Regions from separate parts of the Paenibacillus xylanexedens genome, predicted to be linked through region 1. Evidence: riboswitches for the same ligand, from Rfam matches in the RefSeq annotation. Region 1 holds a riboswitch; each other region holds the start of a gene.
What was found. A riboswitch is a leader RNA that binds a small molecule or an ion and turns the genes downstream of it on or off. The one in region 1 is predicted to bind S-adenosylmethionine.

Region 2: it holds a riboswitch for S-adenosylmethionine, as region 1 does, so the genes downstream of both, mmuP (S-methylmethionine permease) here and metA (homoserine O-acetyltransferase MetA) in region 1, are expected to answer to the same signal.
Region 3: it holds a riboswitch for S-adenosylmethionine, as region 1 does, so the genes downstream of both, BS614_RS28445 (methionine ABC transporter ATP-binding protein) here and metA (homoserine O-acetyltransferase MetA) in region 1, are expected to answer to the same signal.

Annotation. Positions count from the first base shown of each region.
Region 1 covers NZ_CP018620.1:2,866,332-2,876,573, reverse strand. The annotation lists gene BS614_RS12910 (trans-sulfuration enzyme family protein) at 1-826, opposite strand, end outside; gene BS614_RS12905 (PLP-dependent transferase) at 823-2,010, opposite strand; gene metA (homoserine O-acetyltransferase MetA) at 2,035-2,952, opposite strand; SAM riboswitch class I at 3,188-3,311, opposite strand; gene corA (magnesium/cobalt transporter CorA) at 3,763-4,698, shown strand; gene BS614_RS12890 (HRDC domain-containing protein) at 4,770-5,771, opposite strand; gene BS614_RS12885 (ROK family protein) at 5,948-6,826, opposite strand; gene BS614_RS12880 (MOSC domain-containing protein) at 6,899-7,585, opposite strand; gene BS614_RS12875 (phosphodiester glycosidase family protein) at 7,616-8,722, opposite strand; gene BS614_RS12870 (5'-3' exonuclease) at 8,728-9,621, opposite strand; gene BS614_RS12865 (arsenate reductase family protein) at 9,990-10,242, opposite strand, start outside.
Region 2 covers NZ_CP018620.1:6,824,257-6,834,498, forward strand. The annotation lists gene BS614_RS29830 (transporter substrate-binding domain-containing protein) at 1-270, opposite strand, end outside; gene BS614_RS29835 (response regulator transcription factor) at 681-1,379, shown strand; gene BS614_RS29840 (sensor histidine kinase) at 1,400-2,842, shown strand; gene BS614_RS29845 (ABC transporter ATP-binding protein) at 2,946-3,704, shown strand; gene BS614_RS29850 (ABC transporter permease) at 3,707-6,109, shown strand; gene mmuM (homocysteine S-methyltransferase) at 6,193-7,260, opposite strand; gene mmuP (S-methylmethionine permease) at 7,238-8,650, opposite strand; SAM riboswitch class I at 8,743-8,844, opposite strand; gene BS614_RS29865 (Ger(x)C family spore germination protein) at 8,915-10,117, opposite strand; gene BS614_RS29870 (spore germination protein) at 10,114-10,242, opposite strand, start outside.
Region 3 covers NZ_CP018620.1:6,523,819-6,534,060, reverse strand. The annotation lists gene BS614_RS28465 (DUF2515 family protein) at 1-794, opposite strand, end outside; gene BS614_RS28460 (thioredoxin family protein) at 937-1,281, shown strand; gene BS614_RS28455 (COX15/CtaA family protein) at 1,763-2,701, shown strand; gene BS614_RS28450 (Cthe_2314 family HEPN domain-containing protein) at 2,865-3,581, shown strand; SAM riboswitch class I at 3,711-3,852, shown strand; gene BS614_RS28445 (methionine ABC transporter ATP-binding protein) at 3,979-5,013, shown strand; gene BS614_RS28440 (methionine ABC transporter permease) at 5,014-5,673, shown strand; gene BS614_RS28435 (MetQ/NlpA family ABC transporter substrate-binding protein) at 5,749-6,588, shown strand; gene BS614_RS28430 (DUF2167 domain-containing protein) at 6,712-7,710, opposite strand; gene BS614_RS28425 (SDR family oxidoreductase) at 7,884-8,663, shown strand; gene BS614_RS28420 (NifU family protein) at 8,802-9,047, opposite strand; gene BS614_RS28415 (YuzB family protein) at 9,126-9,380, shown strand; gene BS614_RS28410 (NAD(P)/FAD-dependent oxidoreductase) at 9,377-10,242, opposite strand, start outside.

The DNA.
Region 1 (10,242 bases):
CATTAAGCCATGCCGCCAGTTTAGCTGTGCTCCGTTCACTATGAGCCATGCGAGCCCCCAAGGTTTTCATCCCGCGCATCAGAAGCCAGGATTCTTGTGCCCCGAGTACAGTTCCAAGTCCATTTTGCAACTGTTTCAGTTGTACGCCAAGTGATTCCGTGCGAGCAACCGCTAACCCTGCCAGTACATCACTGTGACCTCCAAGAAACTTCGTAGCACTATGTACGACGATGTCCACACCAAGCTCAATTGGACGCTGATAGTACGGAGTCATAAAGGTGTTATCCAGAATCGTGATCAGGTCATGTTCCTTCGACCAGTCAGTTACGGCAGCGATATCCGTAATTCGCAGTGTAGGGTTGGACGGTGTTTCCATATAAACTGCCTTGGTGTTTGGCTTGAGTGCCGCTTTTACTTCATCTATATTGGTCATGTCTACAAAGGTTGTCTCGATCTGCATACGGCTTAATATGGAAGTAAGCAAACGATACGTACCTCCATATACGTCTTCCGTTACAATCATGTGATCCCCTGCAGAGAACATCATGAACACGCTTGAGATCGCAGCCATCCCCGAAGAATAGGCAAAGCCTCGTGCGCCGCCCTCCAGCAATGTAATGTAATCTTCCAGAGCCTGACGTGTCGGATTACCGGAACGACTGTAATCATGTTGAGGCGGATTGAAGATATCAAAATGATGGAATGTTGATGCTTGGTAGATCGGTACACTGGAGGCTCCAGTCGTTTTGTCAATCTCATCGCCAAAATGGAGCAACTTGGTTTCAAATTTCAACTCGGAATTGGGCTTGTTGTTGGACTCACTCATGAGTGCACGCCTCCTTCCACTTCCTGTTGTGCAGCTGTCAGAGCATTGCCGAGATCTGCAATCAGATCATCTGCATGTTCGATGCCTACGGAGAACCGGAGCAGACGATCATCCACACCTACGGCTTCACGAATTTCAAGCGGAATATCCGCATGAGTCTGTACTGCGGGATAAGTCATAAGTGATTCAACTCCGCCGAGACTTTCGGCAAAAGCAATGAGTTGGATATGACGCAGCAACGGTTCAACATAACGTGCATCCTTCACTTTGAAAGAGAAGATACCTGTGTTACCCGTGGATTGTTTGTTCTGTATCTCATACCCCGGATGATCGGATAGACCTGGATGATACACTTCAACCACCGCTGGGTGCTCAAGCAAGTATTTGGCAATAGTAAGTGCATTGTGCTCATGACGCTCCATGCGAAGAGCCAGCGTTTTCATACCTTTCATCAACTGGTAGGAGTCACTTGGAGATAATACCGCTCCAATGGAATTATGCAGGAACGCCATCTCAGCAGATAATGCCTCACCTTTGGTAATAATTAGTCCGGCGAGCACATCATTGTGTCCGCCCAGATATTTGGTAGCGCTATGAATGATGATATCGGCACCCAGTTCAATCGGACGTTGGAAAAATGGAGTCAACAACGTGTTGTCAACAATGGTCAACAGGTTGTAACTTTTCGCCCAGGAAGCAACGGCTTCCACATCGGTGATCATCATCAGTGGATTGGTTGGTGTCTCAATAAATACAGCTTTTGTATTCGGCTGACGAACCTTCTCCAGTGCTGCAATGTCATTCGTGTCCACATAACTTGCCGTTACGCCGAAACGGGACAGAATACGTTCCAGTAGACGATAGGTTCCACCATACAGATCCAGCGATACAATCAGATGATCCCCTTGACCAAACATGGCAAAAATCGTTTGCAGCGCGGCCATTCCCGAGCTACAGGCAAACCCTGCATCACCGGACTCCAGCGCTGCAGCGGCTTCTTCCAACACTTTACGGGTTGGATTAGTCGTACGAATATAATCAAACCCCGTGCTTTGCCCAAGCTTCGGGTGGCGAAACGCAGTGGATTGATAGATCGGAAAGTTAATGGCGCCTGTTACCGGTTCATTGATGGATCCAATTTGTGCTAAGCGGCTTTCGATTTTCAACTTGTTGTTGTCTTCCATTGCTGCATCCTCCTGTAATCTCGATTAGATTTGCGGGCCAATATCGTAAGGTGTTTCTTGATACACATAGTAATTGAGCCAGTTAGAGAATAATAAGTTGGCATGAGCGCGCCAAGTAGCCGGCGGCACACGGGAAGGGTCGTCATTCGGATAATAATGTCTAGGCAATGCGATATCCAACCCTTTGGCTGCATCCCGGTCATACTCCCACTTTAATGAGAATGGGTCATACTCGGCATGTCCTGTGGCAAAAATCTGTTTGCCGTCTTTGGTAGCAACCAGGAAGATCCCCGCTTCCTCGGATTCAGCCAAAATCTCTAAATTCTCATTCTTTTCAATATCTTCGCGTCTCACTTCCGTATGACGGGAATGTGGAACGTTGAATACTTCATCAAATCCACGCAACAACGGAACATGAGGTTTATTAATGGTATGTGGGAAAACGCCAAAACACTTTTCATCAAGTGCAACCTTGGGTACGTCAAAATGATGGTATAAACCTGCCTGGGAAGCCCAACATATGTGGAGGGTTGAAGTCACATTGGTTTTGGTCCATTCGAAGATCTCCTGGATTTCATTCCAATAGTTCACGTCTTCGAAATCCATCTGTTCCACCGGGGCACCCGTAATAATCATTCCATCGAAACGGCGGTGCTCAATCTCATCGAAGGTTTTATAGAACAGATCCAAATACTCCTGAGACGTATTCTTCGACGTATGGGATTTGGGATGTACGAGAACGACATCCACCTGAATAGGCGTGTTTCCCACCAGACGAAGCAATTGTGTTTCGGTCGTTTCCTTAGTGGGCATCAGGTTTAATATAGCGATACGGAGTGGACGAATATCCTGCTGATATGCAGAAGTTTCATCCATGACGAAGATATTCTCTCCTTCAAGTACTTCTTTTGCTGGTAGAGTATCAGGTATTTTGATTGGCATGGTAAGTCTAACTCCTCCTTGTGCATAAATAGATGCAGCAACCCTGGCCTGATGTCTTCACATCAATACAGTTATAGACTGCCTTGAGCTTGTAAAAACATTGAATTGCTCTTTCATCCAACGTTACAAACAACCTCAAGTTCCTTAGCGAAAATCACTGCTGAGAAGTCGGGGCATATGACAAAGACCTTCCTCGGATTTCGAGAAAGGTCATATGTAAAAAAGATATGCGCCTCTCTCATCTCTCAGTTACAACAGTGCCACTTGACACTTAGTCGCTGCAAGAATTAGCACCGTGCGGTATACCGCCGGTTGCCGGGTTTCATCGGGCCAGTCCCTCCACCTACTCTTGATAAGATTTCGCTGTATTAGATTGTAATTTAATATGGTTCACCGTCTACTTTATTACATTAATGCCCTCACGTCAAGTTGCAGTTCGATGTCTGCTTCCCAGATCGGAACCGTTCATCATCTGTTGTCATACACTGCCTCAGGGCGCGAAATAGACACATTTTTGCGCTTGAAAGCACCTTGTACCAGCGGTATACTAAACAAGGTGTTATAAACCCTTATGTGAGAGGTGACATATTAAATGGATGGCGACCCGAGGCCTGACTGGCAGCCGAATTCCGACAAACTGCATAGAGAATTGACATCAGCATGCCGGCAGCGGGACGTGACTTCCGTTTGATTATATAGTGAACGCAGCCCTGATCTCCAGGCTCCGCTGCCGACCGGCTGATTTGTTCTTTTTGCGCCCATAATGATAATATCCGCCAAGTTGGCGGGTGCAGAAGGAGTAGATTAACGATGAAAATACGGTTGGTAAACAACGGTGTATTTATTCCGGTGGACGACATTCAGCAGGCGCTGACTCCACCAGCGGAAGGATTTTACTGGATTGATGCAGACGTAGACGATTTGGCGGTACTTCAGCCGCTGTTCTTGATGCATGATCTGGCTGTGGAAGACTGTCTTAGTGACGAAGAACAACGTCCGAAGATTGAAATTTATGAGAACCATTATTTTATTGTGATTAATAGCATCCGTTTTGATGATGAAGAGATATTTCTACGTGCGGTCAACTTATTCCTTGGCAGACATTTCATTATTAGTGTTACAAAGCACAAGATCAGCGAATTGCGCACACTGAAACCCATCCTGTGGGAACAGGAAATCAGTACACCGGATCGTCTGCTGTATTTGCTGGTTGACTTGATTGTTGATAATTATTTCACCGTAGGTGACCGAATTGAAGCACGGATCGAGAAGCTTGAGGAAGACATTCTGATGCACACCAAAAAGTCACATCTGAATGAAATCATTGGGCTGCGCAGTGAGATTCTGTGGCTGAAGAAAGTGCTCGGACCTCAGAAAGAGGTCATTAACACCCTGAACAAAAAAGATCTGCGTCTCATCGATGATCAACTGCAAAAGTATTTCAGTGACATCTATGAGAATGCTGTAAAAATATCTGAAACCTTTGAGACTTATCGCGACCTGATGGGCAACTTGCGAGAAGCCTACCAATCCAGTATTGCGAACCGGGCGAATGAGATCATGCGTGTATTTACCGCCATTACCACGGTCTTCATGCCGCTGACGGTCATTACCGGTATATACGGCATGAACTTTACGAATATGCCAGAGCTTAACTGGAAATACAGCTATTTTGTTGTGATTGGCCTGATGGTTACCCTGGGCCTGAGCATGTTCTTCATTTTCCGCAAGAAAGACTGGGTATGAACTCTTACGAAATAACAAAGACGAAGCGCTTCTCCGGGAGAAACGCCTCGTCTTTTTTTCATTTCTGATCATTAACCAACATTCTTCTCTGTCTCTGCGTGCCGACGGAAGCGGATTCGAATCATGCGCAGTCTTTCATAGACCTGCTCCAGACTTCCTCCATCGGGTTTCTCTCCTCCATACACCTTATGTAATACTGGCTTCAGGAACGTATCTCCCAGCTCCTCATACGCACTCCATACGGCCTCTTGTTCGTTCTCTGGCATCACTGCCAGCTCCACATCAAGAAGACAATCGGTGTCATAACCTTCTTGATCCAGTGCCTCTAACAGCTCAACCAACTCGCGTCGGGATAATCCGGATCGATTAACAATCTCCTCTAACGTATACCCTTCCTTCATGCCTTCAAGCACCTGCTTACGCGTGGTGAACTTATCAAGTTCCTGCTTGTACTTCTGCTCTCTCTGCTTGTATAACCAACTCTCATACTCTTCTTCCTTCAGCGCCGTGTATACCCAGTCCAGCGGGAATGTCGTTGAACGCTCCAGCCCGTTTGTAATCTCCATCCATTCCGTACCATACTCAGTCGCTTTGCTCTCTCCTACGCCCGGCAGTTGCATCAGTTCATCCAGCGATTGCGGAACAAAGGCACTGATCAAACGCAGCAGACGATTCGTTGCAATAAAATACGGTGCCTTCCGGTCAGACACAGCTCTCTTCCTGCGCCATGTGCACAGATCCGTATATAATTGCTCATTGCCGTACAACTCACTGTAACAATGGAGTCGCTGTCCACCATAACTGCGTGATTTCAGATCATCATTCTCATGAAATAATCCCTGCAACTGCGGTCGGTACCCCTCACTCATCTGTATGGCAAGCTGATGACGGTAAATATGAAGCAGCTCCTCCCAAGAAGTCCCTTCATACCAGATGCTATCCTCACGCTCTCCTTCCTCGTAGCGACTCCATCCCAGCTGCCAACTATCTTCCTCTTCCCCAATCCATAACTGTGCATACTCTGCATTCTGATCTGACATTCTGGACAATCTGTTCATGAAAATGACTTCCATTTTCGTTCCCTCCCTTTGAATATTCAGCTTATACGAGTTAGAGATACTACCTATAGGCAGCACAAAAAAACACCCCTCCTGCAAAATCCATGCAAGAGAGGTGCTTCCTCATTAACCGTACTATGCTGTTGCCCATATCATACCACAATGGTAAAATTCGTCAATCCCTTTATAATCTACTTATTCAATGCCAATTTGGCAAGCGCCAGCGAACCACACAGCCCTGCATTGTCGCCAAGTCCTGGTGAAACAACATACTGGTCAATGTCGGATTGAAGCGCCGGATGCTGAACGTATCCAGCCAGCAACTCCTGCAGTTTGCTACGAACCATCGGGAACAGGTGCTCCTGCTTCATTACTCCGCCACCCATGACGATTTTCTGCGGAGAGAGAATGAGAACATAATTCATCAGTGCATGTGCCAGGTAATGTGCTTCGATCTCCCAAGCTTTATGATCTGCAGGCAGTTCATAAGCCGGTTGCTCCCAACGTTTGTTAATGGCTGGGCCAGCTGCAAGGCCTTCAAGGCAGTCACCATGATACGGACAGAAACCCTCGTATGTATCCTCTGGATGTCTGCGTACAATGATATGTCCCATCTCTGGATGTGACAATCCATGGACCATTTTACCGCCAACCACAGCACCTGCACCAATACCTGTACCCACAGTGATATACAGACAGCTCTCAAGACCTTGTGCAGCGCCCCAGGTTGCTTCTCCAAGTGCCGCACCATTCACATCCGTATCAAATGTCATCGGTACATCAAAATGCTCCTTGAGCTTGCCAATCACGTTATACTGTCCCCAATGTGGTTTTGGTGTTGTTGTGATATAACCATATGTTGGGCTTCCTTCAATCGGATCAATCGGACCAAATGAACCTACACCCAGAGCTTCAATGCCTTTGCCTTCAAAAAACGAAATCACTTGAGCCATGGTCTCTTCCGGTGTTGTTGTTGGAAAACTTACGCGTTCCAGAACTTCTCCGTTTTCTGTGCCAATACCACATACAAATTTGGTTCCGCCTGCTTCAATTGCGCCTAAGATCGTCATGTTAGTCACACTCCCAAGTTAGTTTAAAAAGGAATTCGAATTGCTTTACTTGATGACACGATAATTACCCTGCTACTTGTTCTCCAGCTTGGACAATCGTTTCATTAACGTTTGCCTCCAGCTGTCTGACAGCGCAGGAATGGCCAGCAACGCCTGAATACCATCGACATTTTCTTTCCCCTGATGCATGATTCGATTGGCTTCAAGAACCGTCATTGAGGCTGGATCGGTGCTGATCCGTCGAAATATCGATGAAGGCCTTACCTCACCTTCTTGCAGTACACGAAAGTAAAAGCCGGTATATCCACTCTCCTGAAAATAAACAGGCAGCTCCTTATAATCATACCTCGCACCCAGCTTGAAGCAAGGTTGTCTGGGCTGACTGACCTGCACTGTGGCTTCGCCCAACTCGTACACATCACCAATCCGTACGTCTTCTTCGGCACAGCCTTCAACCGTCAGATTTTCTCCACAAGCTCCCCAATCCAGCTTGCGATCCATCAGTTGTTCCAGCGCCGGATAACGACTGTAATCGTATACACAAACGGCTTTGTCAGGGCCGCCATGATGCACCAGATCCGCCTGCGCGTCCCCTGTCATTCCAGTGAATGACAGGAAAACCGCGTCGGATACAGGATGTTTCACAATGCCGCTCAGCACTTCACGCTTCTGCCCAGGGAGCGGCTGCGGCAGTCCTACATTAATGGCCAGAACAGCTGTATTGCCCTCCCCTGGCTTTCGATCAGATGTGAGTGTCATTTGCGTCATACCTCCCATAATCACTTTCTTTTAACGCACAGAGCCGCCAAATACAAGCGTATTACTCAAAATCCGACCTGGAGAAGTCAGCATTTTGCCCCCGGCATACATGCCTGAGGATGCACCACCATCCAGATTCATGGCCTGTTTGGCACCAAGCTTCTGCATCACCGCTGCCCACTCCTTGATTGTTGCTCCGGAAACGGTAGCCAGCATAACAGAACCGTCTGCCATGATCGCAATACCACTTCTGGCTCCGGAAGCATTAAGAATCTTGGCATCCTTGAAACCTTCGCTCGTCGGATTGACAGCTACCTTGCCGTCTTTCACCAGACGGGGTCCTGCTCCCACAGCAGTCACTACATCTTGCCAAGGAATCTCTTTGCCTGCTGCGTTCGTATACTTATAATTCATTTCTACGGTCGAACCAACGGTGAAACGATCCGAAGAAGACTTCTGGTTACCTGTGAAGACCAGTACCGAGCCATTCTTAGGAATCGCTACATTTGTATTGGGCACTTTTTTGGTCACAATACCTTTCTCCATGACAACCGCAGTGCCACCTTTGAACCCAACTGTGGCACCTCGTTCAGGCGTATACAGCATCGTAATGCTTGCGTTCGCTGAAGGTGTTCGATTAATAAAGGTTGCATACCAACTCCGTGATTTACCTTTTGTATCCGTTACTTTACCTGTCAAACTCACCTGAAGTGAATCCATGATCGCCGAGCCGTCTTCCTTAAATCCGATGGATGTTCCGTATCTTCCAATATGTATGACCTTACCATTTGCTATTAACATACCGTATGGATCTGGTGCTCCGTTATATGCTTCAAAAAATGCTCCGTTAATGGCTGCTTGTGCACCATAGGCTTTCACAATCGATGGCAATGTTGCCGTCTGGCCAACTTGCTTCTTCGCGAGTCCCACGGTAACCGGTGTTCCCTTTGGAATCGAAACGGTCTGTACGGTAAAATTACGTCCTGCTGCTTTTACTTTCTGTACTTTGGTGCTAATTGCTGCTTTGGCATCCACTGTCTGTGGTGCACTTACTGCTCCCGAAAGAATTACGGGCAAGGCCAGGACGAGGGCCATAGCCCCTGTCCACCACTTTTTCCCTGTTCGTACGTTCTTCATGTTGCTCACCCTATTGCCACTCCCATCCAAGAGCCAAGGCTCTTCATCTCAAGTTGTTCAAACTTGTCCATCACCATATCCGGATCAAGACGCAATTCACAGATATCCAGCGCACAGGCAACCGGAACAGCACAATGAATCTCTGCCAGTTTGCGGGACAGATGAAGCATATCCAGATCATTCTCAATCTTGTTACGCACCGAAGGGGTCAGTTTATCCATGTTACTCAAAATCCCTTCAATGGATCCGTATTCCTGTACAAGCTTCAACGCTGTTTTCTCACCAATTCCCCGTACTCCGGGATAATTGTCGCTGGCATCTCCCATCAGACCCTTCATGTCAATCACTTGACGAGGTGTCAGTTGTTTCTCTGCCATGAGCGTTTCAGGATTATACACCATGTAGTTGCCATGGCCTTTTTTCATAATAATGATACTTGTGCGGTCATTGATCAGTTGCAACATGTCGTGGTCACCCGTCAGTACCATAACATTCATATCTGTCTCTTCGGTATAATACTTCGCAAGCGTCCCGATACAATCGTCGGCTTCGAATCCTTGTGCACCTATATTCGGAATACCCAGGCTATCCATCACTTCACGAATCAGGGCAAACTGGGGAATCAGGTCATCCGGAGCTTCGGCCCGGTTGCCTTTGTAGGCTGCATATTCTTCACCGCGGAACGTCTTACCACCCATATCCCAACAACATACGACATGACTTGGCCCAAAAGTCTGAACCGCATCCCAGAAATAACGGATAAATCCGTAGACTGCGTTGGTAGGCAATCCTGCCTTTGTACGTCTGATATATCCGCTTGCAGATGTCGCATAAAAAGCACGGAACAACACCGCCATACCGTCTACCAGCAACAAAGTAGGTTCATTACGTTGATTCACTTGAATTTGTTCTCTCCTGTCCTGATTCTATAGAAATTAAACTAAAGTATATTTACACTTACCATTCCGATGACAGAACAACCTTCTGATCGCTGTTATCCCCAGATTTTTTTGATTCCCTTTTCCAAAGGGAAAATCCGGGGATAGCATATGCTTCCGAAGTAGCTTTCTTTCAGAAAGCTTTTATGCGAACGCTCCGCTTCTTCAGGTTATTTCTGTCCTCTCCATTTTCGTGTAAATGTTTAGTTCAATTTCTATAGCAAATAAAATATCGAACTAATTCTATCATTATAGCATAGTTCCGCCAACCATCGATCAGCCAAAAAAGCCCTGAATTTTGAACAATTTAAGGCTGATATTCAGCGCGTTTATGCGTTATTCCATTCCTGCTCGTACTTTTCTTCCTTGAACCCAACCGTCACCTTTTCTCCATTCGTAACGATTGGACGTTTGATCAGACGACCATTGGAAGCCAATAAACGAATCTGTTCATCAGCTGACATTCCCGGAAGTTTGTCCTTCAGTTGTTGTTCTTTGTACACTTCCCCGCTCGTATTAAAGAACTTTTTCACTTCCAGTCCACTCTTTTGGATGAGTTCTGTTAGTTCAGATTCTGACGGC
Region 2 (10,242 bases), 3.1 Mb from region 1:
GCCTTCAAATTCAATAGCTTGTACTTCCAACTTATATTCAGGAAGACCTTCAAAAACAGCTTTCATGACTTCCACATCGTATCCCGTCAATTGGCCGTCCTTATCATAACTGAACGGATTGCTAACTCCGCTCGTGCCAGCTACAATCGTCTTTTGGCCTGGTGTTGCACCAGATTCTGTTCCTGAGCCTGTCTCATTTTTGTTTCCACAACCTGCAATGACAACCCCTAACAATAATACAAAAACAACCGGCAAAAATTTCTTTTTCATTTTAACTACCCCCTCGTTTATCAACGGAAAAAATACGATGTCCAACTTAACATAGTAATTTAGTATGAAATGTATTATGTCACGCTATATATACTGTGTCAAGGTAAACCGTTACTGTATTACTGAAACTGCCAATGCCGATCAAGGAACAAGAGATCACCCTTCTGATCATTTATATTTTCCTTGCTGATCTTTGTCATTTTGTCATTCCAAATGTGATGTTTTATCAAATATCGGAACAATACATTGGTATTATTAATTTAATGAGAAGTTATCATACTTTCCTGAACAAAATAAATAGCTAAACCAATAACTTGATTCCTCTATGACTAAAAATGACATAAACTAAGGATATACATAATTACAGTCATTGCCCTAGCTTATTATCCTTTTACTGGAGCGCGATCAGAATGAACTCTAAACGCAAAGTCCTCATCATTGAGGATGAATCAGATATTTCGCGCATTCTGCGAGATTATTTAACCAAAAATCAATATGAAGCCGCCGTGGCAGCCACTGGACAAGATGGACTTCAGATTATGGAGCTTATTCAACCAGACTACATCATTCTAGATATTATGCTTCCGGACATGGACGGGATTGAAGTTTGCCGAGAGATTAGACGGCGCAATAATATCCCCATCCTCATTCTAAGTGCCAGAGGCAGTGATACCGATAAGGTACTTGGACTTGGCTTTGGAGCAGACGACTATATGACCAAGCCCTTCTCGCTGAGCGAACTGTTAGCACGGATTAATGCCCACTTCAGGCGTTATGACAGCATGACATCCGTTGGAGACAGAACAGATCTGCTGCATCTTGGAAACCTGGTGATTGATAAAAAAGCCTATAAAGTTACATTAAACGGATCCGAAGTTTCTCTGTCTGCCAAGGAATTCGAATTACTTCATTACCTGGCAAGCCATAAAAATCAGGTGTTCTCCAAAGCCCAGTTGCTCGACGCCATCTGGGGATATGCAACCTACGGCGATGAAAATACCGTAACCGTATACATTCGCAGACTGCGTGAAAAAATCGAGGCAGATGCCTCGCATCCGACCGTTCTGAAGACCGTATGGGGTGTCGGTTACAAATTCAATTACGAATAAGTGAGATTGGAGGCTCCCACATGTCATTGAACAGCTGGTCCAAACGCTGGTTGTTAACAACACTTGGGCTTCTCATTATTATCGTTTCAAGTATCCTTGCACTGTCGATGATGCTGTTACAAGATCGAAATTCAGGCGAATCCAATCTGTCCCTGAATCAGGTTCGACTCAAGGTCAATCCGATCTTACTCGCTTTGGGGCAAAATCATCAGCATCTCAATGAACAAATTATTCGTGAAGACATACGTTCCACCGCCAGAGATACCGGGGTTCTGCTTACCTATCTAAACTTGGACGGAAAAGTCATTCTGTCCTCCGACCCCACCTCTGAAGGAACGCAAGTTAATCTGCGTTTAGCTCTCCATTATGATCTGCATCATGCCACGCAGGCCGCGGACGGTAACGATATGCTTGATATTGCTTTTCCCGTGATGGAGGGACCGGTGGGAAGTCAGATCGGCAATGCCATCTTTTCCATCCCCCAAGCCATGGTTACGGTTCAGCAATCGATGACTTTTCCGGTTATATTGATTAGCGCACTCATGCTCCTGTCACTGATTCTGAGCTTATTTCTATTCTGGATGAAACGAAAACTGGATAAACACCTGCTCTCTCCCATCCATCAATTGAAGCAACATGCGGAATCCATGCTTAAAGGCAATTATGAAGAAAAAATCCAGTACAACCGGAACGATGAATTGCTCGAAGTATATGCCATGTTTGATCTCATGCGTACGGAGATTAAACATATGAGCGAGCAGCGTATTCAGCAGGAACAAGCACAAAAAGAACTCATTACCAATATATCTCATGATATTAAAACACCAATTACCACAATAAAAGCATACATAGAAGCTATTGAGGAAGGACTATGCAACGATCAGGAGACGCTGATGGAATATATGGGAGTCATGCGGACCCATACGGATAAAACGGCCCGCCTTGTGGAGGATCTGCTGGTTCATGCGCTTCAGGAATTGGGGCAGATATCAGTGGAACCCCGTGAAATGTACAGTGGCCCTATACTTGAGACGATGTTGAAACCTATTGAACATGTTGTCCTAACAAAGGGGCTTATCTATAAAGGACCCAACTACATCCCCAATGTGTTAATCGCTATCGACCCCACTCGAATTGAACAAGTGGTTTCTAATCTTGTCGCCAACGCCCTCAAGCATACAGCTCCGGGAGACACGATACGTATAGATATGGAACTGGAATCCGGGCATTTGAATGTGACGATTGCCGATTCGGGTCAGGGAATACGTGTACAGGACATGCCGTTTGTTTTCCAGCGTTACTTCAGAGGCCAGGCGAGTCATGCAGAACAACGTGTTCAGGAAGGTACAGGGCTGGGTCTCTCCATCTGCCAAAGCATTATTGAAGCACACGGAGGTCATATTTCCTTTACTAGTAAAGAAGGCCAAGGTACAACCTTCCGGTTCTATCTGCCGATCTGCTGAGCCCACACTCCACAGCTGTAATACTTTATTCATAATTTGATAAGGCTTCCTCAACATCCCTCCTCTAGAATGAATCCTATATTGCACTCGGGAGTGATTCAACTTGTCCAAAAAGGTGATTATCCGTGCACAGAATCTGTGCAAAACATACAACAGCGGAAGTGAACAACATCATGCCATCCGTAATGTTGATCTCGATATCTATGAAGGGGAATTCACGGTCATCATGGGTAACTCTGGCTCTGGCAAATCAACCCTCTTATATCTGCTAAGCGGACTGGATCAGATTACAGCAGGTGAGGTCTATTTTCGCGACCAGCGGATTGACGCTTACAGTGAACGGGAAATGGCCAACTTCCGCACCCGCCGGATCGGTTATATCTATCAGAGCATCAATCTGGTCCCGGACCTTTCCATCAAAGAGAACATTGCTTTACCAGGATATATTGCAGGAAACAAAAAGAAGGATATCCTATCCCGCGTTGCTGAGCTGATGAATGCCATGGATATTGATGGACAGCGTAACCGCCTCCCATCCCAAACTTCCGGAGGACAGCAGCAGCGAGCTGCCATTGCACGGGCTTTGATCAATTCGCCGGATATCATTTTTGCGGATGAACCGACCGGAAGCCTGAACCTGGAACATGGCACAGCCGTTCTCGATATCCTTACCGCTATCCATCGGAAAGGACAGTCTGTTGTTATGGTTACGCATGATATAAAAGCAGCCTGCCGGGCAGATCGCCTGATCTACATTTTGGACGGCAAGATTGGCGGAATCCTTGAGTTTGACACTTATGACGAACATCAAATTCAGGATCGTGAAGCGATTATCTTCGCTTTAGTTACGGGGAAGGAATAACGATGGCTGTCATGTTTAAACTTAGCTTGTCGTATCTGAGTAGGAACAAAATACAAAATGCGTTGATTGCGCTGCTCCTGCTACTCTCAACACTTCTTGTATCTACAGCTATTGTCATTCTGACGAACACAGGCAATCAGTTTTATGAAATGCATACCCGCACCCATGGATCTCATCAGATCCTGACGTTTGAAAAAGGGCTCAATGACCCTGACGCTGTGCACAACTGGTGGGCTTCTCAGGATGGAGTTCAGGTGTCCCCTTTGCTAACGTATCGTACATTGTCAGGCATCATATTGAATGAAACTCACATCCCTAACATCTACCTGTACATGTTTAATACGCCTCCGCCGCCTTGGGGTGTGGATGAACTAATTTTCTCAAGCGGGACGCCCGACACAGTTCCCGAACAAGGCTCCGTCTGGATTCCAACGTCCATGGCGAATGCTTATCATATTTCCGTAGGTGATACCATTGGCTTCAAAACCGGCTCAAGCACAATCGAATTAAATGTATCGGGCATTGTCATCGATGTACCATATGGGGCACCCTTCTCCAATACAGCACGGGTCTGGATGAATCCTACCGATTATCAACATGATCTCGCGACACTTGCTGGCAACGAGAATCGTATGATGGGCATCCATTTTAACGATTACAGCATGAATTCGGTGTATTGGGAACGATACAATCGTGAGACAGGTATTCCGTTTCTGGAATCCAAAATGGAGTTCGAGGCCATTGCCTCTTTTTATCTGATCATCAATCAGGTTATTGGATTCATCATGATATTCATGGGTGTTGTCATGCTCTCCATCGCCCTGGTGACCATCGGGTTTACGATTGCGGATGCCATTCTGGCCAATTACAGAACGATAGGAATCCTCAAATCACTAGGTCTGACTTCCCGAAAAACGATAGGCACCTATGTTATTCAATATGCATTGTTATCCATCGTAGCTATTATCCCCGGACTTGCACTCAGTATATGGATATCCAAATGGATCATTAATATTTCTGTATCCTCTCTTCGAGTGGCGAATCAGAACATTCCAGTCCAAGGATTGGACGCGGCCATACTGGCCGGCGTACTTCTATTTGCTCTAGTGATTCTGTTCACTGTGTTATATGCCAAAAAGGCACGCAGCATACAGCCCGTGCAGGCTATTCGTTATGGTATGTCGGAGACAGATCACAGCCGGATGGCTGGGAAAATGAATTCGCCATTGGCGCACTGGATCGGGTTCGCACGACTGCCTGTGACCGCCGTGCTTGGATTCCGACATGTGTTCAAAAATACCAAAAGCTCTGTTCTAACACTCCTGCTAACCACAATAGCTTCCTCCGTACTTGTTCTAAGTTATGTTCTGCTGACCAGTATAACCGGAATTGAACAGACCGCAGCTAAATGGGGATATGACAATGCCAATGTCGCAGCAGTAGTCGTGAACAAAGGTAACTTTCCAAAGACTGAATTGAAACAAACGTTAGAAGAGGATACACGGATTAGTAATGCAGGCTGGCAAGGGAACACAACGGGTGTAATTAGCCCGGAGTCTTTGGCAACAGTAGAGGGCCAATCCATCAGTCTCAACTTGAGTGTACTGGACGGGAGTTATCAGGAACTTGGATTCGAAACGTTAAAAGGGGTTAACCCACAACATGCAAACGAAATTGCCATTGGTGTAAGTGTAGCCAAAACATCAGATAAAGATCTCGGTGATCTTATCGATATCTATATTGAAGGAGAAAAGCGTACATTCCTCATCACAGGCATCTATCAGGCGTTCGCCAACATGTCTGTTTCAGGCAGAATCACCATTGATGCCATGAGAAGTGTGAACCCGGATTATAGTGAATTTGATGTTATCTTCATCAATGTGAACGATATGGCACAAGCGGGTAAGGTTGCCTCGGAATTAAATGAGCAATTTAAAGATTTTGCTTCGGTAGTCACTCAGAAGACATTGCTTGATTCGGTTTACGCGGAAGCCGCGAACATCCTGATCTATCCGATGAGCCTGATTGGATTGCTGTTTATCACTGTGACGTTCATCATTATTTTCAGTACCTGTAGAATCAATATTCGTAAAGAAAGCAGAACGTACGGAATATACAAATCGCTGGGAATGACATCCCGCCAAATCCGGTTGTCGCTCACCATGGGAATGTTCATACTATCCTCCGTGGGAGCCATACTGGGTATTTTCGTCGGCGTATATCTGCTGCCTCTTCTACTCGAAATGGTCCTTTCCGGTTATGGTATCGTACAACTTCCACTGATCCTGCATTGGGGTGGAATGGTACTGTTCACCTGTCTAAGCATCATTGCAGCCAGTCTTGGCTCGTGGTTCTCTTCGAGAATCATTCGGGAAGCATCGCCACGTATGCTGGTTATCGAATAATGTAATCAGAATGCCTTAACACAATAAAACAAGCCCTTCCATACCTCTATAGGATGTGGAAGGGCTTATTATCATGATATGAACTATTTCCGCCACTTCTTCGCAAGTGCACCAATCTGATGTGGCGTTGTTCGGCAACAGCCGCCAATAATTTTCGCGCCCGCAGCAACCCACTGCTCCGAAGCATCACTCATACTGCCACAAGTACCCTGTCCACTCCACGTCTTCGTCACTGCATCATATACTTCTCCCGAGTTCGGATACACAATGACAGGTTTGTCGCTGGCACGACTCAGAATACCTACGGCTTCCGTCACCACTTCCATCGGAGCACAGTTCAGGCCAATTGCCGCAATCTGCGGCTCGGAGCCAAACGTCTGTGCACATACTTCAAGCGGTGTGCCTTCGCTGATGCTTGTCCCATCTTTTAAAGAAAAAGATAACCAGGCATACGCATGAGGAAACTCCTTCAGTAAATCAATCAGCACCTGTGCTTCCTGCAAGGAAGGAATTGTCTCAAACGCCAGAATATCTGCACCCGCTTCAATCAACGCCGCCATACGCGGACGGTGAAATGCGGCCAGCGTCTCATCCGACACGCCATAATGTCCCACATACTCTGAACCATCCGCCAGATAGGCGCCGTACGGTCCAACGGACCCGGCAATAATTGGACGTGGACGAAGACTGTCTGCTTTCCGATCCACTCTACGATTTGTTATATGCTCCTCATTCTCCTCAGTTTCGGAACGTACCGAAGGAGCTTCTACAAGCTGACCTGTCGAGCTTTCTCTTCCCACTAAATCACTCTGCACTTCTGCCCACACGTCATCTCTCGCCTGTGCAGCCAGTTCAACCGTCTTGCGGATCAGCTCTAGTGCTTCCTGTTCACCAATCCCTCTCTTGCGGAAACCATCCACCGTCGCCTGATAACTGGATGTAATCGCACAATCGGCTCCTGCTCGAAAATAATCTGCATGGACCTGAACAATAACATCCGGATTCTCAAGCAACACACGAGCAGACCATAGTGGATCATCGAGATCACATCCATGCTGTTCGAGTTCCGTAGCCAACGCTCCATCCAGAATCATGACCGGATGTTCACGAAGGATCTGTTCTATGGGGTTAGTCTGTTGTGCTTGCGTCATGTACTTGTCCTCTTTTCTTATTCACACGTTCTGTCAGATAATAAGCAGCGTAACATACTGCGATAAATGGAACCCCACAATACAGCGCAATTCGCTGTGTCGGGTCAAAGGCAATACCTATGCATGAAGCCAGGCATAATATAAATGAAACAATTGGTACCACCGGATACAGTGGTGTGCGGTAGACCAGATCTTTGACCGCATGTCCTTCCCGGATATATTGTCTGCGGAACATGTATTGGGAAGCGCTGATGCTCATCCATACCGCAACGACAGCGAGACCTGAAATGGAAACCAGCGTAATATACACCGTACCTGGCGCAATAATACTGGACAGCAATGCCAACGCACCACCCACCATACTAATCAGAAGTGCATTCAGTGGTACCCCGCTTTTGGTCAATTTGGCAAACCACGGAGAGATCGTTCTTTTGTCAGCCAGAGACCAGAGCATCCGTGAAGATGCATACAGGCCTGAATTGGCAGCAGAGAGAATCGCCGTCAGAATAACAAAGTTCATAATGTCTGCTGCATAGGGTACACCCACCCGCTCCATTACCGCTACAAACGGACTTTCCAGTACACTGGCATCCGACATGGGCAGCAAGGCTGACAAGATAATAATCGTTCCGATGAAGAAAATAACCAAACGCCACAGCGTTGTATGAATAGCCTTTGGTATCGTCTTTTCAGGGTTCTCCGTCTCACCGGCGGCAATGCCGATTAACTCGGTGCCTGAGAAGGCAAAGTTTACAGCAAGCATGGTCATCAATATCGCTGTAGCCCCATGAGGGAACCACCCGGATGCGGTAATATTTGATAGAAATGGAGCCGGTTCAGAATCCGCCATGGGAATGAACCCAAACATGGCTGCGCCACCGATAATAATGAAAATTACGATAGTCACTACTTTTACAGATGAGAACCAGAACTCGGATTCCGCAAATAATTTCACCGTTAGAGCGTTGAACAGAAAGATCATCAGTGCAAAAATCGCGCTCCATATCCATACGTTCACCGATGGGAACCAGCGCTGCATCAGCAATCCGGCGGCTGTGAATTCAGAGCCAAGCGCAACAGTCCAGGTTAACCAGTATAACCAAGCCACCGTGTAGCCTGTTGCTGGTCCGATATATTTGGCTGCATAACTATGAAATGCTCCCGTCTCTGGCATATGTATAGACAGTTCACCAAGACAGAGCATCACCAGATATACAACGATGGCTCCGATCAGATAGGACAGAATGGTTCCCAGTGGTCCCGCCTGCTGAATGGTGTAACCTGAGCTGAGGAATAATCCCGTTCCAATGACTCCTCCGAGAGAGAGCATGACCACATGCCGTGCCTGCATTTTCCGCTGAAAATGCCCTTTGTCGTTGTTGTTCTCCATACCTGCTGCTCCCCTACTTCTTCATCCAGAAAAAACAAAAAAGACCCACTCTGCCTAAAGAGTGCGCCGTTACTGACAAATAAAAACAAACGCTCCTATCTATCAGGCTTTCACCCGCTGGAATTAGCACAGTATCCTTCAGATCTGTTGCTGAGGTTTCTAAGGGCCAGTCCCTCCACCTCTCTGGATAAGAAAATGATTTTTTACTAATATAGCGATCTATCATGAATGTGTCAACACTTAAAAAATTAATGGCTCACCTCGCTATTCGGTGGAAGACCCCGGATTGGTGATGGTGGTCTTTACCTCATACGTGATCGGCACGGTGCTAAAAATTTTATCCCAATCGTCTTTGACTTTTTTCCATGTTTTAGGTTCTTTGATACGCAAGCTATCCCGAAAATCCGCAACATCTACTTTATAGGTATGCTGCAGCTTGTATAACACCTGGCGAATCTGTTGTTCGGCCAGTTCAGCAAAATCTTTTTCCAACTCTCTAAGGTATGCCCCTTTTTCTTCTTCTTCGGGAGCACGCCAATCTTCCATCAACCAGCCTTCGGATTCGGTCTTTACATGGAATGAAATATCATTGCCAACAACCTTGGGAATAATTTTCACTTTTTTCTTCTTGATTTCATATACCACGGTGAATCCTTCCTTGTTATGTGTTTTTAAGACACCTCCTTTTTTTTTGGAATTGAGCCATGACAAACCTTCAAGATCTGTTTGACTAAGTTCTCCGATGAATTTGGTTGTTTTTCCATCAAAGATGCTGCCTCCAGAGAACTTGTCCTCTCCATGGGAGTTCAACACATTTTGAAGCAGAAAGCTGGAACCGGACTGCATTTGAGCATCTAACTTAGACAGTAATACAGGATCCAATATTTTGTTGGACAAATACGAATTGTTCGTAATTCCTGTGAGATAAAATGCCGGAATCCGAGACGGGTCCTGTGAAGTCAACACATCTAATGCACGATGATGACTGATCAGCACCAGGCAGTTCGGTCGAATATCATTATCCCGTAGTACAAAATCAAGCAATTGGTCTAAACCATATTTTTTGGCAATATCCTTGGAGACAACGATAACTTTCAGATGATGTCCGATAAGAGGCTTATCTCTTCTTAGCGCAAACTGACGGAATATTTGCAGCAAGGAATCCCCGGTAAGCTGTTCATTGGAATAGGATGTTTTGCCAGAAGAAGGTGAACCAGATTGTTGACTCGTTTTACTATCGGAAAATCCTGGAGCAATCTGCACAGTAGCGGTCACATAGTTCTTCTTTGGGTATGTTCCTCCCTGAGCAGCGATGTCTTTCTCGAATTCAGTCTCTTTACCGACATCAATTCCAAGACCGACATAGAGACTTAGATCCTCTATTTCCCGACTGCTCCAGCATCCAGACAGCGTCAACAGAATGCACAAGACAGAAGCTACACGTAATAGCATACGGAATGGCATCATGCATGCTTGCCTCCTTTTTTGCGAATCAGACTTAACAACAGTAGGACCAGAGGTAAAATGGCGAATAGAATCACAGATACATTGCCGAGCATATCCCCGAGTGCAAAGGTATCATCCACCGTTTT
Region 3 (10,242 bases), 3.4 Mb from region 1:
AGACCGGCCAGATTATGCAGATGGAATGCGGGTTTGGAAAGTGCTTCTTTTTGAAAATAAGGATGCTGCACCACCCGGCTCTCGATATAGTTCTGCTCATTAATAATTAATGCCACACTGAGCAGTGAACTGCAACGTTCCAGCCAAAAGCGTTCCCAAAACGGCGTCATAAACGCCGACACGTGAAAGTGCGACAAGAGATGGAAACAGCTTCGTCCGATCCGGCGACTGTTCATATACAGCAGAAGCTGGGGATATGCATCCTGGAAAATGAGTGCATTGCACCGCTCCAGCAGCCGATACATATGCTCGCGATCGCTTTGATTCTGTAGATTATGCATTAAGTCACTCTGAAGATCTGTCATGTGATATCCGCCGTTGCGAGAGACCATATGGGCCAGTAGTGCCCAATGCAGTTCGGGATATTGCTCATAACATTCCAGATAGGCTGTCGTGCGGGTGATATTACTCCGATTGTGCTCCTGAGTCAGTGTCTTAATCTCTTCCAGAATGATGCAATCTTCTTCGCAGACGAGTGCGCTTTGAACCTGGTCCGTGCGTGTAAAAGATTTGTTGCTGGTAGGTAACAAACGCTCCACCTCAGACTGTAAGGTAGCTGCCGTATCGGTATCCCACTCGATGTCACGCAATGGGTGACGAAGCTGTGCAGAAGCTTGCCATGCAGCCTGTTTGCCACGCCAGATTTCCCGGGCAGCACCCGGAATGGAACGGACCATCTGCAGGAGGGACCCGTGATGTTGTTCGCTGGAAGAATCGGTTCTGGTGGAAGTCATGATGTGACATCCTTTCATGATGTTCTGGGTTTAAATTCACAGACCATGTGGTTTATTCTAAGTATGCGCTGATTATTTGACTTCCACTCGCCAATTTGCTTCACTTAGGGTAAGACAAGGTACAGAAAGGGAGATGAACCGAATGGAACAGATTACTTCCAAACCGGCTTTTGATGTAGCCATCCAATCCCCACGTTTGACGATTGCCGTATTCAAGGCAGACTGGTGTGGTGACTGCAAATACATCGATCCGTTTATGCCTGAGGTTGAAGAGAAATATGCACGTGAACTGACCTTTATTGAGGTCGACGTGGATCAGGTTGGAACCGTTAGTGAAGAGCAGAATATTCTTGGCATTCCGAGCTTTGTGGCATATACAGATGGCCGCGAACTCGTGCGGTATGTGAACAAGCTGCGCAAGTCGAGAGAAGAGATTGAGCAGTTCCTGGATCGCGCAGTTGAGGTGTACAACACGATTCATAAATAATGTTATACAAGCTCAACTTTTACACAGGCACTCCGATGACAGAATAACCTTCCGATCGCTGTTATCCCCAGATTTCTTTGATCCCTTTTATAAAGGGGAGAAATCCGGGGATAAAGGCGAACGCTCCGCTTCTTCTGGTTATTTCTGTCCTCTCCGTTATTGTGTAAATGTTTCATGAACTTATATAAAAGTATGACAGGTTCATGTTGTAAAAGGGTATAATAAAAAGAACGCCATTTCTCTTGAAATAGGGAAATGGCGTTTGTGTGTTCGACACGTTCTATGTAAGAAACGTTTCTGTACATATCCTCAATGACCTGCGGGTCATTATTTCACCAGACGTTAACATTTTGTCACAAAGCGCGACGTCAATGAACATTTTATCCGGTATAATGAATTTAGTTGTGAAATAAGTGTCAAAGTACCGAAACAAGCGGAGAATATTCTTCGCCATCTTAAACCAACAGCGGGTGAGAAAAAATTGAAACACTTAACTTTGTTTAAATGGTTAACCGTATTAACCTGTCTTGTCATGTTTCTGGCCACTTTTGGTGGAGGCATCGTAACCAAAACGGAATCAGGCCTTGGCTGCGGAACAGAATGGCCTTTATGTAACGGAAAACTCGTTCCCGCACATACTGTGGCTTCACTCATTGAATATTCCCATCGCGCTGTAAGTGCACTGGCTGGACTGTTGTCCATTGCCTCGTTTGTTGCTTTTCTGCGGTTTGGCAAGTCACGCCGTGACCTGCAATTGTTTTCTTTCTTAACTCTGGTATTTGTTATCGTCCAGGGAATTATGGGGGCATTTGCCGTTGTCTTCTCCCAATCTTCAGCAGTCATGGCACTGCATTTTGGCTTTGCACTGATTGCTTTTGCCAGTTCTCTAATGATGGCGCTGGGCATAAGGCAAGAGGCAAAAGATGGCGGATTGGAGCGCCTGAATAAATACCCTCGGGTTAGCAAAAAATTCAGGAATCTGGTCTGGTTCTCCACCATTTACACATATCTCGTGGTATACACAGGTGCATTTGTGAGTCACACGGATTCTGCCGGCGGATGCTCCGGATTTCCGCTCTGTAACGGTCAGATTATTCCTGAGCTTTCGGGTGGGGTAGCGGTTGCCTTTGCTCATCGTGCAGCAGCTGCGTCGCTCGTGATTGTTATCGCGATCCTGGGTCATTTCGCTTACCGAAATCATCCAGATAACAAGGAAATGCGTAACCTTGGCGTGATATCCGTTGTTCTCATTTTGATGCAAGTAGTCATTGGTATTTTCATGATGGTGACAATGAGCCGTCCGGAAGTATACATGTTCGTAGCTCTCGCTCATATGCTGGATATCGCCATATTGTTCGGAGTCTTAACGTATATGAGTTTCCTGGTGTACAAGCTACATCGCCCGGCTAATCGTTTTTAAATATGAAAGTCCACCATCTAGTGATGTACATCATTGGGCAGGTGGACTTTGTTTGATGTCAGAGGGATCAGGGCAACCTATGGCAAGCAGCAATTACACGGAATGAATGATGTTACGTTTACGGTGATGAATTCTTGTTGATTTGGAAAAGAGGAGGTTAGATATGCTGCGAACGTTGTTGGGGGAAAAGCCACGTATAAACGAAGGTAAATTGAAGGCAGCGATGGACGCAATGGCGCATACGCTTGAGCTATTTCAACGACAAATGCATGTGGACCATGATCCCACGCATGACTATCGGAAGCTGTATGTGTGGACTCAGGGACTCATCTCCTCACTGGATGAACTGGAGCAAAGCTGTTTCGCTGCTGCTCATTTTCGCAAAAAGGTCGTTGCAGGTTCAACGGATGATATGACGCCGACTGAAAAAGCCGAGTATGCACGGTATGTGTATTTCTACAAAGATGGCTTTATCCGCTGCTTTGCCATTCTGGATAAAGTGGGCACGGTATTAAATGAAATATTCCAGTTGAATACTTCAAATACCAAAGCGCATTTTTCTTATTTTACTGTGTTAAGGCAGTTTGACTATGCGAGGGAACATCATGATCTTGCGTTGCAATTAATACAGATCAAGGACTCTTATCGTGAGCCGATGAGCAAGCTGCGCAAACGACGTAATATGGAAATTCACTACATGAACTCAGAAATGCACGATGACCTGTGGCAGTTACACCAGACCTTGCAAGGTAAAGTGAAATTGGAGGATCTGAATCAGCATGTGCAGGAAATGCGTCAGGGCATCGATATGGTCTGTGAAACGTTAACAGCCTCTTATAGTTATATCAACAAAATATGGAAAAGAAATAATTCCCTTTGACAAATCGGAATACTTGGAATATACTGAGTTTCAATCGAATGTTACATGGATATAACTGATAATTCGGAAGTTACGTTCACATTATAAAGCATAAACTACATGAACTTATAAAATCCTACAACAACATATTTCTTATCGAGAGCGGCGGAGGGACAGGCCCGATGAAGCCCGGCAACCGATTTGTAATGACATGATACATGTATCATTCGTTATAGATGTTAGGTGCTAATTCCTACAAAATGGTGCAAGACACGATTTTGGCAGATGAGAAGGTATATTCTTTCACGTGAAGAGCCCTCTTTGTATCTGCAAAGGGCTCTTTTTTTGTACTTTAAGGGGAGTTTTCCTTTAGATCGGGTAAAGATACATGTAGGTGGTTGGAAAGGGGCAAGTGCGATTGATTGAATTAAAAGGTTTAACGAAAACGTACGGCAAAGGGAAAAAATCTACAACAGCGTTATCCGAGCTGAATTTGAGCATCCAAAAGGGTGAAATCTACGGAGTGATTGGCCATTCCGGAGCGGGCAAAAGCACATTGATTCGCTGCATTAATTTGCTGGAACGGCCTACGGAGGGTGAGGTATGGGTTGACGGAATCAACCTGACTGAACTGAGCAAAACCGAATTGCAGCAACAGAGACGCAAGATCGGGATGATTTTTCAACACTTTAATCTGTTATCTTCGGCAACGGTATATGACAATGTAGCTTTTCCACTAAAGCTTGTGAATACACCCAAGGAAGCCATTGATCGCAAAGTGAAGGAAATGCTCGCACTGGTTGGTCTGGAGCACCATAGCAGCAAATATCCGGCTCAATTATCGGGTGGACAGAAACAACGTGTAGGGATTGCGAGAGCACTTGCAAGTGACCCGAATGTACTTCTCTGTGATGAGGCTACTTCGGCACTTGATCCGCAGACGACAAATTCAATCCTGAAGTTATTACTCGACATTAATGAAAAGTACAACCTTACGATTGTGCTGATCACACATGAAATGCATGTCATTCAGAATATTTGTGACAAGGTGGCTGTCATTCATCAAGGCGGCATTGTGGAACAGGGACCTGTAACAGACGTGTTCCTGAAGCCGCTGCATGCGATTACGCGGGACTTCATGATGCGTGACCATGAAGCTGGACTTGCTCTGGAAGAGACCGCTCTGGCAAATGCAGGCGTTGAATTGCAGGCAGGTGCTGCTTCCAAACTTGTGAAGATATCCTTTCTGGGTAACAAAACGTATGAAGCGATTTTGTCTAGAACGGTACGTAAGACAGGAGTGGATTTTGCCATCCTGCAAGGTACAATCTCTACGATCAAACAGGTTCCTTATGGGCAGCTGACCGTTCGGTTCGAGGGTGATTCAAATGCGATTGATCGGACGATATCAGAATTAACCGCTGAGGGACTTGATGTGGAGGTGCTTCGTTAGATGGATTTTTCAACAGTTCGCTGGGAAGAGGTTGGTAAAGCCTCCATTGAGACACTGCAAATTTTGGGTGTATCAGGCTTGTTCACCGTAATTTTTGGTTTACCGCTCGGAGTGCTGCTGTTCATGACAGCCCGATCTGCTTCGATCAAGTCACGGACGGTGTACATTATATTGTCCTTGATTGTGAATATTTTGCGCTCAGTCCCATTTATCATATTGATTGTTGCTCTTATACCGTTCACTCGTTCACTCGTCGGTACTGCTACAGGTGTGTTAGGTGTTATACCACCTTTAGTTATTTCAGCAGCTCCTTACTTTGCTCGATTGGTGGAGACGACGTTGCGAGAAGTTGATCGGGGTGTCATTGAAGCGGCACAGTCGATGGGTGCATCGACCGGACAAATTGTAAGACGGGTATTACTGCCTGAAGCGTTACCTGGTTTGGTTGCTGGTATTACCATTACCATCGTTACGCTTGTCTCTTACACGGCGATGGCGGGCATGGTTGGTGGTGGAGGTCTAGGAACGCTGGCAATCAACTATGGGTATTATCGTTATCAAAATGAAATCATGATTATATCCGTAGTATCGATGATCATTCTTGTGCAAATTCTCCAGATGGCTGGAGATCGCTTGGTTACATTTTTCACCAGGAAATAACACATAGATAACATGATGGTTATGCAATAATGCGGACGCCACATGACAAAAATGATTAGAGAAGGGGTTTTACACATGAAAAAATGGTCTTTTGCTCTACTTAGTCTTATGTTGATTGCGGTTCTCGCAGCTTGCGGAAACAACAAGGACGCCGATAGCGGCGCAGACAATTCAGCAGGTGCACCTCGTACAGTTGAATTGAAAGTTGGAGCTTCACCTACACCACATGCAGAGATTCTGGAAAGCATCAAGCCTGAACTGGAAGCACAAGGTATTCGTTTGCAAGTCGTTACGTTCAATGACTATGTACAACCCAATCAGCAACTTGCTGATAAAAAATTGGATGCGAACTTTTTCCAGCACCAGCCTTATCTGGACACAGAGAATAAAGAACGTGGATTCAACCTCGTTTCTGTAACACCTGTTCATGTTGAACCTTTTGGTGGATACTCCAAAAAGATTAAGTCTTTGGATGAATTGGCAGACGGCGCAAAAGTAGCAATTCCAAATGACCCATCCAATGGTGGACGTGCACTGTTGTTGCTCGCGAAGGAAGGTATCATTACGCTGAAAGACAACACAAATATTACATCTACGATTCAAGATATCACAGCCAATCCGAAGAACCTGGATATCATCGAGTTGGATGCAGCCATGATGCCACGTCAATTGGATGAAGCGGATCTGGTATTCATCAACGCTAACTATGCGCTCGAAGCGAACCTGAATCCGGCGAATGATGCTTTGCTGATCGAAGATCTGCAAGGTAACCCATACGCAAACATCCTCGTTTCCCGTGAGGACAACAAGGATGCAGATGCAATCCAAAAACTGGCTGCTGCTCTGCACTCCGAAGAAGTAAAAACATTCATCAAAGAACGTTATAAAGGTGCAGTTGAACCTGCAACTGAATAATTCACGATATGTATGATATGATGTGAAGCTATTAAGAATAAGCCGTATATCTCTTCTGAAGAGATATACGGCTTATTTTATGTTTCCTAATCTGCGCTGACGTGGCGATCAATAAGGGAAGGGTTAGGGCTTATCTTGTTTCTCCGCGTTGGATGGATGCCCAGATTGGCGGTAGTAGGGTAATTCATTCTGATCAGCATACTGCTGCTCATCTGCTTCTTGCAGGTACGTCCTCTCGGAGGGAGAAAGTTTTTCTTCTTCTCCATTTGAGCTTTTGATTTTGTATCTGATCCAACCGATTAGCCCAAGGACGATAACCAGGATCAAGGCCCATCCTTTTTTGAGCAGAAGAAGAGCACTGAATTTCTGGGAAGCCGTGTATCCGATCCCGCCCATCAGAAGACTGTTGAGCCCTATGGTGGATGTTTTGTCAGTCGAAGCATTGTACTCCTCGTAGGTATATCCTGCATTGATGCTAAGTTGATTAAGGACGGTTTCCTCGAATGCCTGGCGGCTCTGTTGAAAGTTGGCCGTATCTGTAACCAGAATGGCTGTGATGTACCCTTCGCGTGTCAGGAGTTTTACATTGTAATTGACCATGGCTTGCTGATCAGCATTCTTAAAACCAAGGGAGTAAACCAACTGATGTTTGGTACTGTCATATGCCGGTTCGATTTCCCACCCCGTTATGTACGTTCTATATTCAGGATCAAGTTCTCTGTTATCTTCTTCTGTGCCTCGGATATAACTGCTTAACAGTTCTTCGGCACTCAAATTTTGATCGTCATCGTGGATGTGACCTGTCTTCACGTACTCGAACACAACATACCACGAGCCGAATTCGCTATTGCTGGTTAGGCTTCCGATTTCATTCCCGTTAGGCTTCCCATCACTGTTAAGTATCGAGCGTTGGGTATTGGGCTTATCCAGATAGGAATGGCTTTCAGGGACTTCCAGGGTGGCCTTACCGTCCAGAGAGACAGATGCTGGTCCAGTAATCCAATCGTACTCATCAGGCGCTTGCTCATTCTCACTTGCCGCTGATACCTGTAAGGCACTAGAGATTGTGAATAAACTCAACATTAAAAGTGTAAGAAATGATATCCATCTTTTGTTCTTCATATTCATGTAGAGGTCCTTTCAGGTTATATCCTCGACAGTACCATAGGTGTTTGATTTCGATCAAGATATATTTGGAATTAAAGGTGGATAATCCCTTGTGAATAAGCGAGTTGTAGGAGGACGATAAATCTTTTATACTGGATAGTGACTGCTCTTTGAAGAGGGGGATGAACGTGAAGGGAAAGATTGCCCTCATAACGGGAAGTGCCAAAGGTCTTGGTAAAATGACGGCCCTCAGTCTGGCAGATCAAGGGTGCCATATTGCCCTGAACTATGTACACAGCAGAACAGAAGCTGAGGCTTTAAAGGCTCAGATTATAGCCAAGGGTGTGCGGTGCATTGCCATCCAGGCTGATATATCCAAGGTGGAAGATATCTCTTCATTGGTTGAGCAGGTGGAAGGTAACTTGGGCAGCATTGATATTTTGGTGAATAACGCAGGTCCATTTGTCCGTGAACGACGATTATTTGCGGATTATTCTGAAGCTGAGGTCCAGATGCTTGTGCAAGGAAATCTGCTGGGACCGATGTTGCTGGATCAGCGTGTATTGCCAGAGATGAGACGCAAGCAATGGGGACGCATTATCCATTTTGGCTTCAGTCATGCTGGAGAAGCGAGATCCTGGCCTCATCGCGCCGTATATGCGGCTGCCAAGGTAGGTCTGGTTTCGTTCACAAAGACACTTGCTGTGGAGGAAGCTCCTTATGGAATTACGGTTAACATGGTATGTCCAGGTGACATTCGTGGTGCGAACAAAGAGAAAACGATTGATGAAATGGCAGGCATCACCGACGAGGAAACGCCAAGAGGGCGCCCAGGCAGCGGTGAAGATATTGCACGAGTGATTACGTATCTGTGCCTTGATCATTCCGATTTTATAACAGGTAACATTATGGATGTATCTGGAGGACTTGATCCGATTCGTCCGACCATACAGCGTGAGGATACTTAAAAGGTGAATTGAAGGATTGTACGTGGAAACGGGTCAAGATGACTGTGAACATGGACTCTCTGCATATGCACACAAAAAAAGAGCCCTCCGCTTCATGCGAAGCGAAAGGCTCTTGAGGTTTATTTCGTGAAGGATTGATTAGAATACTTGTACGACTTCTTGTACACCCTCAACTTCTTCGAGAAGGGCACGTTCAATCCCGGCTTTTAAGGTAATGGTGGAGCTTGGGCAACTGCCGCAGGCACCGACCAGTTTCAGCTTAATAATGCCGTCTTCCACGTCGACCAGTTCCACGTCACCGCCATCGCGCTGCAGAAACGGACGAAGTTTGTCAAGCACATCAATTACTTCATCATACATGGTGCTTTGTGCGTTTTCGCTCATTTTTTTCAACTCCTTTCCCCTATATTATATTACAAATGGCCACAAATTAAAATGGTCAAACAAAGCAGGTGAACCTATATGAGACCGATTATTGAATTTTGTGCCAATAATATGCATTTTGGCACAGATGAAGTCATGGATCAACTGGAAGAAAATCCAGACTATGATGTGATTGAATACGGCTGCCTCACCAACTGCGGCCAATGTTCTATGACTCCTTTTGCACTGGTGAATGGTGAAGTTGTCATCACGGACAAAGTGGAAGATCTATATAACGCCATTCTGGCCAAAGTTGCCGAAGCCGATGTCTGGGACGAGCTCGATCTCGACTAACCGAGATGACGCTTGGACATCCAGAGCACACCACTTTTCAAAATACGAGGTACACGTCCCATCATGGACGTTTTGCCCATCAGCCCAAACCCAGACTTCTTGCCGAGTGCACCCAGTGTGCCACGAAGCTTGAGTGGATGTGGATTGGGCTTTTCGCCTTTCCAGAGGGCATGCTGAATATGGGCGATCTGCTCACCCTGTACTTCCGCAGCTTGACCGCTAGGTGCATAAGGTACACTGGCACAGTCACCAACGACATACACATCGGTATATTCCGGGATTTGGTAGTATTCATTCAAGACGACACGTCCTTGAGGGTCTTTGGTTACGTCCAGATCCTGTACCACTTTTACTGGTTGAATGCCTGCAGTCCATACGACAGCATCCGTTAGAATCTGTTCATCCCGGTTATAGATAGCATTAGGTTCAACGCGTGAAATGGCGATATGTCCGCGTGTCTCAACTTGATGTTCGTTGAACCATTCATGCACATACACGGATAGACGTTGCGGGAAGGCTGATAATACACGTTCACCACGATCCAAAATGCTGATGTTCAGATCTGGTCTGCTCTCACGAAGTTCGGCTGCTATCTCGACACCACTTAATCCGCCGCCTACGATATGCACATTGCCATAGGCTTTGACTTCATTAAGCCGCAGGTAGGTCTCGCGTGTTTTGCTAAAGCTCTGAATGGTACAGCTGTAGTCTTCGGCGCCTGGCGTGTTGTGGAAACGGTCTGTACAACCAAGTCCAATGACAAGTTTGTCGTACACGAGCGGGTCTTGGCCTTCAAATTCAATCTGACGCTGTTCCAGGTCAATCGAAGTAACTTCTCCATAACGGTAAGTGACTTTATCGC